Regions from separate parts of the Curtobacterium poinsettiae genome, predicted to be linked through region 2. Evidence: riboswitches for the same ligand, from Rfam matches in the RefSeq annotation. Region 2 holds a riboswitch; the other holds the start of a gene.

Region 1 (4,799 bases), 410 kb from region 2:
ACACCTTCTGCGAGCCGCCCCGCCTCCGCCCCGTGGCCGGTTCCAGGGCCCCAGGCGGCCACGTACGCCGCCGCCGCGGACCCCGGGTCGGCCGCGGCGCAGATGCCCGACACGATCGCGACGCCCGCGGCACCGGCTGCCCGGAGCGGCACGACGTCGTCGAGGGTCACCCCACCGATCGCCACGCACGGCACGTCGGTCGCGGCGGCCAGCCGGGCGAACCCGTCGTGGCCGAGGGCCGGCGGGTGGTCGGCCTTCGTCGCCGTGGGGTGCACGACCCCGACACCGAGCAGGTCGACGGTGCCGCGGGGGAGCCGCTCGACGACGGCCAGGTGCGCGAGCGTGTTCGCCGTGAGGCCCACGTGGGCGTCCGCTCCGAGCAGGGCGCGGGCGACGGCCACGGGGACGTCGGACTGGCCGAGGTGCACGCCCGCGACCCGGTGTCCGGCGTGCCGAGCGGCGAGGGCCACGTCGAGCCGGTCGTCGACGACCACGGTCGCACGGTCCCCGACGGCGTCTGCGACCGCGGCGGTGAGCGCCAACAGGTCACGCGCCGAGGCGTCCTTGTCCCGCACCTGCACGATCCGGACCCCGGCGTGCACGGCGGCGCGGACGACCCCGAGCACCCCGATGCCGTGCCGGTCGGCCAGGGCGCCGTCGGTCACCAGGTAGACGCCGAACCCGGCGGACTGCAGCCCGCTCATGCCGACACCGCCCGGGTGTCGACCGCAGGAGCCGTCTCGACCGTGATCCGGGCCTCGCGGACGACATCCTCCGGGGTCAGCGACGCCAACCGGTCGAGGAACAGCGGCTGGAAGGTCCCCGGCCCACCGGCGTCCCGTGCCGCGAGCTCCGCGGCGATCGTGTGCACGGCGGTGGCAGCGACGGCAGCGGCACCCGCGTCCTCCGGCGCGACCGACGTGAACGCGGCGACGACCGCGCCGAGCGCACACCCGCCACCGGTGATCCGCGTGAGCAGGTCGGTCCCGTTCGCCACCCGGACCACACCGATGCCCGGCGCGACCAGCAGGTCGACCGCCCCCGACACGGCCACCGCGGCCACGAGCCTCCCGTCCGAAGCAGTGACGGACGCGACCCGGGCGTCCTCCGTGCCCACGGTGCTGTCGACCCCGCGGCCACCGGCCGAGTCGCCGAGCAGGGCGAGCACCTCGGAGGCGTTGCCCCGCAGCACCGTCGGGTGCAACGCGAGCAGGTCCCGCGCCAGGGCGGTGCGCACCGGCAGCGAGCCGACCGCCACCGGGTCGAGGACCCACGGAGTGCCCGCGTCCCGGGCGGCGTGCACGGCCTCGAGCGCGGCGACCCGCGGTTCGGCGTGCGGAGTGCCGGTGTTCACCAGCAGGGCGTCCGCGACCCGGGCGAACGGCCCCGCCTCGGTCGCCACGTCGACCATCGCGGGCGAGGCCCCGAGTGCGAGCAGCACGTTCGCCGTGACGTTCTGCACGACGGTGTTCGTGATGCACTGCACCAGCGGGGCCCGGGCACGCACGGCCTCGAGCAGTTCGGCGGTTCGGTGGGCCCAGGCAGGGGAGGGCGCAGCGGTTTCCATGGACGATCCCTTCGCGAGTACGAGCTCGAGCAGGTTCGACGGGTGTGATCTCAGCCGCTGGATGCGGCACCCCGTGTCTCGAGCGACACCGTACACGACGCCCGGTGACCACTTCGAGGCCCGCTCCGGGCACCGTGTGCCAGGGTTGGACCCGTGCCAGACGCAACGCCTCCCGGGCCCCCACCCGGCCCCCGCGACCCCGGTGACGCCTGGGCGGTCGGCCCCGACGGCACCAAGGCGTGGGGACGCTTCGGCGCCGCCGGCCTGCTCGTCGACGACGGCGCCGGCCGCGTGCTCCTGCAGCACCGCGTCGAGTGGAGCCACCACGGCGGCACCTGGGGCATCCCCGGCGGCGCACGGCACCAGGGCGAAGCAGCCGTGACCGCCGCCCTCCGCGAGTCCGCCGAAGAAGCCGGCGTCCCCGACGACGCGATCGCCCTGCGCCACACGGCGCTGCTCGACCTGGGGTTCTGGACCTACACGACCGTCGTGGGGCGCGCCTCCCGACCCTTCGAACCCGTCATCGCCGACCGCGAGAGCCTCGCGCTGTCGTGGATCCCGATCGACCAGGTCGACGACCTGCCCCTGCACCCCGGGTTCGGCAGGTCGTGGCCGGCGCTCCGCGCCACGGTCGCGACCACCCCGCACGTCGTCGTCGACGCGGCGAACGTCGTCGGCAGCGTGCCCGACGGGTGGTGGAAGGACCGAGCCGGTGCCGCGTCACGGCTGCTGGCACAGGTGTCGGCGCTCGCCGCGGGCGGGGTGTCCGCGACCTTGCTCGACCTGCCGTTCGCACGGTGGTGGCCCCGGTGGACCGTGGTGCTCGAGGGCGAGGCCCGTGCCGCTGGCTCCGCGGAGCCCGCGGACCCAGACAACGGCACTGGCACTGGCACCGGCACTGGCACCGGCCTTGGCACGGCCACCAGCACCGGCGCCGCCACCGGTGCTGTCGACGTCGTCCGTGCCCCTGCCTCCGGCGACGACGCAATCGTCGAGTCCGCCCGGGCAGCGGTCCGGGCCGGTGACGGGCCGGTCGTCGTCGTGACGGCCGACCGCGAGCTCCGTGACCGCGTCGAGGCCCTCGGCGCGACCGTCCACGGGCCGTCCTGGTTGCGCGACCAGCTCTGAGGCCAGCTCGGCCGCGGGGACCGACGCGCCGTGTTCCGGATGTCGACGGAGCGCCCGTCGCTCGCTTGCCGGTACGCTGGCCCTCCGTCAACGGAGACGCAACAGCAGGAGGTTCCCCTTGGAGCGCATCACCAGGGCCGACGACCGAGTCCACCGCCCCGCAGGGCTGTGGACACCCACGGTGCACCGGCTGCTCGCCCACCTGCACGAGCAGGGGTTCGTCGCCGCGCCGGAACCGATCGCCCTCGGTGACACCCTCGAGACGGTCTCGTTCGTCCCCGGCGTCGCGGGGGAGTACCCCTGGACGGAAGACATCGCCAGCGAGGCCGCCCTCGTGACCAGCGCCCGCCTGCTCCGCCAGTTCCACGACGCCGCCGCCAGCTTCCCGCGCAGCGCCGAGGACGACCTCTGGTCCCAAGCCGACCGGGCCCCGGTCGAGACGATCGTGCACGGCGACTTCGCCCCGTACAACTGCGTCTACGACGGCATCGCCGCCGTCGGCCTGATCGACTTCGACACCGCGCACCCCGGCCCCCGCGTCTGGGACGTCGCGAGTGCCGTCTACCGGTTCGCACCGTTCACCACCGGTGCGGTCGAGGGCTCGACCACCCCCGACCTCGACGAGCGGCTCGCTCGGGCCGCGGAGTTCTGCCGCGCCTACGCCCTCGACGACCGCTCCCGCGGGGTCCTCGCCGAGACGATGATCGCGTCCCTGGTCGCCCTCGTCACGACGATCGAGCACGAAGCCGCGGCCGGCAACCCGAAGTTCGTCAGCGACCTGCAGCACGGCCACGCCGACCTGTACCGCGCCGACGTCGCCTACCTGGAGCAGCACGCAGCAGCCATCACCGCCGCCGTCGCGTGACCACCGGCACGGCCGATCCGCCGCTGGCGCGTTGGTGCAGGACCAGCGGCACGGGCCCAGACCGTACCCAGCAACCATGCGGCGGACTCCGACACTGCCTCCGGTAATGTCGCAGGGCCATGACGGACAGCCCGGCCGACGCCACCCCCTACGAAGTCCTCGGCGTCCCCGCGACGGCTGACGACGAAGCGCTCCGCCGCGCCTACCGGCGGGCGGCCCGCGAGACGCACCCCGACCTCGGCGGCGACGCCCAGCGCTTCCGCCAGGTCCAGCTCGCATGGGAGCGCATCGGCACGCCGGCGGCCCGGCGCGCGTACGACATCGGGTCCCGCGCGTACGGCGCGTCCGGTCCGTCCGGGGCGACCGCCGGCAGGGGTGACACCGGTCGCGACGCCTACGCGCCCCCGGCAGCGCGTCGCGACACACGCCCCCGGGCCCGGTCCCACGGACACCCCGGCGGTCGGTCACGCGAGGTCTTCCTGCAGGCCGAGCGCGAGTGGGTCGGTCTCGGCGACCCCATCGAGGACCCGTACGACCCCACCCTCATCCGCTCCGCGCCCCGCCACATCCGGCGGCTGCTCGCCGAGGCCCTGGCCGAAGAGGCGACCGCCCTGATCGTCTCCGACATGGGGATCGGCGTCACGGTGTGGCACGACCTCGACGCCGGGGCCGAGGGCAAGCTCGACCACGCCGTCCTGACCCCGAGCGGACTCTGGGCCGTCGAGTCCATCGACTGGGGTGCGCCGGTCCACGTCGAGCACGGCGAGATCGTCGGCGAGACGCTCGCACCGGGGGAGCGACCCGTCAAGGAACTCGTCCGCGCCGCCCGTGCCGTGCAGAAGCAGACCCGGGTGCGGTTCTCCGGCCGGCTGCTCGTCGTGCCGGACACCGCCGTCACCGAGGACGTGCAGCTCGTCGGCTCCCCGAAGAAGCCCACGGCGCTCGTCGTCCGCCGGAGCGCGCTGCCCCAGGTGCTGAACGGCGTCTGGTCGCCGGTCGGTTCGGTCGACGTGTTCGAGATCCGCGACCGTCTGCAGCAGACCGTCCGCTTCGTCTGACCCCCGACCGCTGGCCCCGACCCCGGGTTCCGACCGTCACCGTCCGACGCGTCGTACGATCACGGCATGCGCGAAGAGGTCGTCGTCGTGGTCGGCGGGTGGGAGCACGACTGCTGCGGGCCCGCGTACGAACGGGAGACCACGGCGGCCTTCTCCGCGTACGGCAGGACGCCGCGGTTCG
Region 2 (4,799 bases):
GGGGTCCATCGCGTCGCCCGAGGGGGTCAGCCACACCACGTCGGGCAGCGGCTCGCCCTCGCCACGACGGACCGGACGGCCGTTGAAGTACCGGGTCCGGCGGAACGTCGGGTGGTCGTGCCGCAGCTTCACCACGTCGGCGGTGAACTGGATGAGGTCTTCGTCCGCGCTGTCCCAGTCGATCCAGCTGAGCTCGGAGTCCTGCGCGTAGACGTTGTTGTTGCCCGACTGCGACCGACCGAGTTCGTCGCCGTGCGCGAGCATCGGCACACCCTGGCTCAGGAGCAGGGTCGCCAGGAAGTTCCGGCGGCGCTGCAGCCGCAGGGCGTTCACGGCCTCGTCGTCGGTCGGGCCCTCGGCGCCGGAGTTCCACGACCGGTTGTGGCTCTCGCCGTCGTTGTTGTCCTCGCCGTTGGCCTCGTTGTGCTTCTCGTTGTAGGCCACCAGGTCGTACAGCGTGAAGCCGTCGTGTGCGGTGATGAAGTTGATGCTCGCCTTGGGCGTGCGACCGTCGTGCTCGTACAGGTCGGCCGAGCCCGAGATCCGGGACGCGAACTCGCCGAGCGTCGACGACTCACCGCGCCAGAAGTCACGGACGGTGTCGCGGTACTTGCCGTTCCACTCGGACCACTGGGGCGGGAAGTTGCCGACCTGGTAGCCACCGGGGCCGACGTCCCACGGCTCGGCGATGAGCTTGACCTGCGACACGATCGGGTCCTGCTGGACCAGTTCGAAGAAAGCTGACAGGCGGTCGACCTCGTAGAACTCGCGCGCCAGCGCCGACGCCAGGTCGAAGCGGAACCCATCGACGTGCATCTCGGTCACCCAGTAGCGGAGCGAGTCGAGGATGAGCTGCAGCGAGTGCGGGTGCCCGACGTTGAGCGAGTTCCCCGTGCCCGTGTAGTCCATGTAGAACTTCTTGTCGTCGTCGACCAGGCGGTAGTAGGCCGCGTTGTCGATGCCGCGGAACGACAGCGTCGGGCCGAGGTGGTTGCCCTCGGCGGTGTGGTTGTAGACGACGTCGAGGACGACCTCGATGCCGGCGCGGTGCAGCTCGCGCACCATCGTCTTGAACTCCTGGACCTGCTGGCCCTGGTCGCCCGACGACGAGTACGCCGAGTGCGGCGCGAAGAAACCGATCGTGTTGTAGCCCCAGTAGTTCGACAGCCCCTTGTCCTGCAGGGTGGAGTCGTTCACGAACTGGTGCACCGGCATGAGCTCGAGCGTGGTGATGCCGAGGCGCTGCAGGTGCTCGATGACCGCGGGGTGGGCGACGCCGGCGTAGGTGCCGCGCTGCTCTTCCGGCACGTCCGGGTGGGTCTCGGTGAGGCCCTTGACGTGTGCTTCGTAGATGACGGTCTCGCCGTACGGCGTGCGTGGTGGACGGTCCCCCTGCCAGTCGAAGAAGGGGTTGATCACGACGCCCTTCATCATGTGCGACGCGGAGTCCTCGTCGTTGGTCGAGTCCGGGTCGCCGAACGTGTACGAGAAGAGCGACTGGTCCCAGTCGATCTCGCCGCTGGTCGCCTTGGCGTACGGGTCGAGCAGGAGCTTCGACGGGTTGCAGCGCGCGCCGGAGTCCGGGTCGTACGGGCCGTGCACGCGGAAGCCGTACTCCTGCCCGGGGCCGATGTTGGGGAGGTACGCGTGCCAGACGTAGGCGTCCACCTCGAGCAGGCGGACGCATTCTTCGTTGCCGTCGGAATCGAACAGACAGAGTTCGACGCGCTCGGCGACCTCGGAGAACAGCGCGAAGTTCGTGCCGCTCCCGTCGTAGGTCGCCCCGAGCGGGTACGGGTTTCCGGGCCAGGTGTGCAAACGGTCCTCCAGGTGTGGGTGCGGCCAACATATCGGCGGCACTCGTCCGCGTCCGCAGACAAGCCCCAGCTGTGGATGCGTGAGGCGCCCCGCGGCCTGTTGAGGAACGGACGAGTAGCGTCGCGCGCATGGCCAACATCGTCTCGAAGATCGCAGACCAGGTCCGCCCGCTCGGGGTCTCCACGAACTACGGAGAACCCGTCGAGGTCGGCGACCAGACCCTCATCCCCGTGTCCGTCAGCTGGTTCGGCTTCGGTGGCGGCGGGGACGACGAGAACGGTGGCGGCGGTGGCGGCGGCCTGTCGGCCCCCGTCGGCGCCTACGTCCGTCGCCCGGGCAAGGACCTGGTGTTCGAGCCGAACCCGATCTCACTGATCGTCGTGGGCATCCCCTTCGTGTGGGTGGCCGGGCGTGTCCTGCGCAAGCTGGTGCGCGCGCTCAAGAAGTGACCACCTGACGCAACGGGAGGCCCGTGGCGACGCCGCCACGGGCCTCCCGTCCTTCACGCGGTCGCGACCGCGTCTAGACTGCTGGCACACACACGGGAGTCCGGGACCGCCGGGCTGAGAGGGAGCGATCGGCGCTCCGACCGTCGAACCTGATCCGGATCATGCCGGCGCAGGGAGGAGTCAGCAGCATGCCTTCAGGCACGTCAACAACCGTCACCACCGCTCCGCGGCGATCGCTGCGCTGGCGGGTCGTCGACATCGTCGTCGCGAGTGTGCTCGCGGTGGCACTCGGCGTCGTCTTCCGGCTCTGGGAGTTCGGCTACGAACCCATCAGCGCCGTGATGGACCTCGTGCTCCCCGGCACGAAGGCCCTGTTCGGCGGGGTCTGGCTGCTCGCTGGCCCGATCGTCGCGATCATCGTCCGGAAGCCCGGCGCCGCGCTCTACGGCGAGATGGTGGCCGCGTCGGTCGAGGCGTTGTTCGGCACGCAGTGGGGATGGCTCACCCTCGAGGCCGGGCTGGTCCAGGGCCTCGGCGCCGAGATCGTCCTCGCGCTGTTCCTGTACCGCGTCTACCGCCTGCCGGTCGTCGTCCTCGCCGGTGCCGCTGCCGGGCTCGCGCTCGGCATCAACGACACCGTCCTCTGGTACCCGGGACTCAACGTCGCCTTCAAGGTCGTCTACGTGATCTGTGCCGTCATCTCCGGTGCCGTGATCGCGGGAGCGGGCTCCTGGCTGATCGTGCGGGCACTCGCCCGCACGGGGGTGCTGTCGTCCTTCGCCGCCGGCCGCGAGCACAGCCGTCGCGAACCCCGCGCCCTGGTGTGACCGTGCCCGCTCCGTCGGTGACGCCCTCCTCTGCCGGTGGCGACGCCGGTGCCGGTGCCGGTGTCGGCGTCCGCGGGGCGCGCATCGTGTTCCGTGGCTGGGGCTGGCGGTACGCGGAACGGGACGCCTGGGCCGTCCGCGGAGTCGACCTGGTCGTCGAGCCGGGGGAGCGCGTGGCCGTCGTCGGACCGTCCGGGGCCGGCAAGTCGACGCTCCTGCGAGCCGTCGCCGGCGTGCTGCCCGACGAACCCGACGCCACCGACGCCACCGCGGCGTCGGTGCAGGGGACACTCCTGGTCGACGAGTCCGACCCCCGCGCGGTCCGCGGGCGTGTCGGCCTCGTCATGCAGGACCCCGAGGCGCACACCGTGATGTCCCGCGTCGGCGACGACGTGGCCTTCGGCTGCGAGAACGCCGGTGTCCCCCGCGAAGAGACCTGGGACCGGGTGCGGTCCGCGCTCGACGTCGTCGGCCTCGACCTGCCGCTCGACCGCTCCACCGCGCAGTTGTCCGGCGGGCAGCGGCAGCGGTTGGCGCTCGCCGGCGTGCTCGCGATGCGGCCCGGTGCGCTCGTGCTCGACGAGCCCTGCGCCAACCTCGACCCCGAGGGTGTGGCGCAGGTGCACGACGCCGTCCGGGCACTGCTCGACGACACCGGGGCAACCCTGCTCGTGGTGGAGCACCGGATCGGCACCTGGCTCGACCTGGTCGACCGGCTCGTGCTGCTCGAACCGGCGGGCGGCGTCGTCGCGGACGGTCCGCCGGCGCAGGTGCTGGCGACCCACGGCGAGGCGCTCACCGCGGCCGGGGTCTGGGTGCCCGGTGCCGAGCCGGAGCGCGGTTCTGCGCGGGGGCAGCGTGCGGCGGGACGAGCGGGCGAAATACCCGGGTCGCCCGGCGGGGTGACTGCGGCATTCCGCCCGCTCGGCGAAGGGGCGCTCGGCGCGGGCGAGGGGGCGCGCGGGGCGGGGACCACGGTGCTGCTCGAGACGCGGGGACTCGGCACGGCACGGGGGAAGCAGCCGGTCGGGAACGGCATCGACCTCGGGCTCCGAGCCGGGCAGGTCCTCGCGGTCACCGGACCGAACGGTGTCGGCAAGTCGACGCTCGGTCTGACCCTCGCGGGCTTGCTCCCACCGGCAGCCGGTGAGCTCCACGCCACGGACCTCCTGGCCGACGGCATCGGCACGACGCCCCACACCTGGACGAGCCGCGAACTCGCGGCCCGGATCGGCACGGTGTTCCAGGATCCGGAGCACCAGTTCGTCGCCCGTTCCGTGCGCGAAGAGGTCGAAGCCGGCCCCCGCGTGCTCGGTGCGCCCGATGCCGCCGAACGAGCCTCCGCGCTGCTCGACGAGTTCGGGCTCGCACACCTGGCCGACGCCAACCCGTTCACCCTGTCTGGCGGCGAGCAGCGACGACTCGCGATCGCCTCGGCCATCGCGGCCCGTCCGCCGGTCGTCGTGCTCGACGAACCGACCTCCGGGCAGGACCGTGCCACGTGGCAGGCCGTCGTGGGGCGCCTCGGAGCACTCGCCGATGCCGGCACCGCGGTGGTGGCGGTCACCCACGACCGCGACCTCGTCCGGGCACTCGACGCCGACGAGGTCGTCCTCGGGCCGGACGGCGCGCGATCCGTCGGGCGCGACCAGGGGCCGTCGGACGGGGCCATCCCGGAGACGGGACCGACAGCCGGGAACCGCCC

Evidence for each region. A riboswitch is a leader RNA that binds a small molecule or an ion and turns the genes downstream of it on or off. The one in region 2 is predicted to bind thiamine pyrophosphate.
Region 1: linked by a shared signal. The riboswitch ahead of thiM (hydroxyethylthiazole kinase) and the one ahead of ACL00U_RS04725 (ECF transporter S component) in region 2 are both predicted to bind thiamine pyrophosphate.

Annotation. Positions count from the first base shown of each region.
Region 1 covers NZ_CP178434.1:1,412,874-1,417,672, forward strand. The annotation lists gene thiE (thiamine phosphate synthase) at 1-704, opposite strand, end outside; gene thiM (hydroxyethylthiazole kinase) at 701-1,567, opposite strand; TPP riboswitch at 1,556-1,651, opposite strand; gene ACL00U_RS06715 (NUDIX domain-containing protein) at 1,721-2,695, shown strand; gene ACL00U_RS06720 (phosphotransferase enzyme family protein) at 2,814-3,560, shown strand; gene ACL00U_RS06725 (J domain-containing protein) at 3,680-4,618, shown strand; gene ACL00U_RS06730 (hypothetical protein) at 4,685-4,799, shown strand, end outside.
Region 2 covers NZ_CP178434.1:1,003,216-1,008,014, forward strand. The annotation lists gene glgX (glycogen debranching protein GlgX) at 1-1,818, opposite strand, end outside; gene ACL00U_RS04720 (hypothetical protein) at 1,947-2,267, shown strand; TPP riboswitch at 2,350-2,461, shown strand; gene ACL00U_RS04725 (ECF transporter S component) at 2,456-3,094, shown strand; gene ACL00U_RS04730 (ATP-binding cassette domain-containing protein) at 3,112-4,799, shown strand, end outside.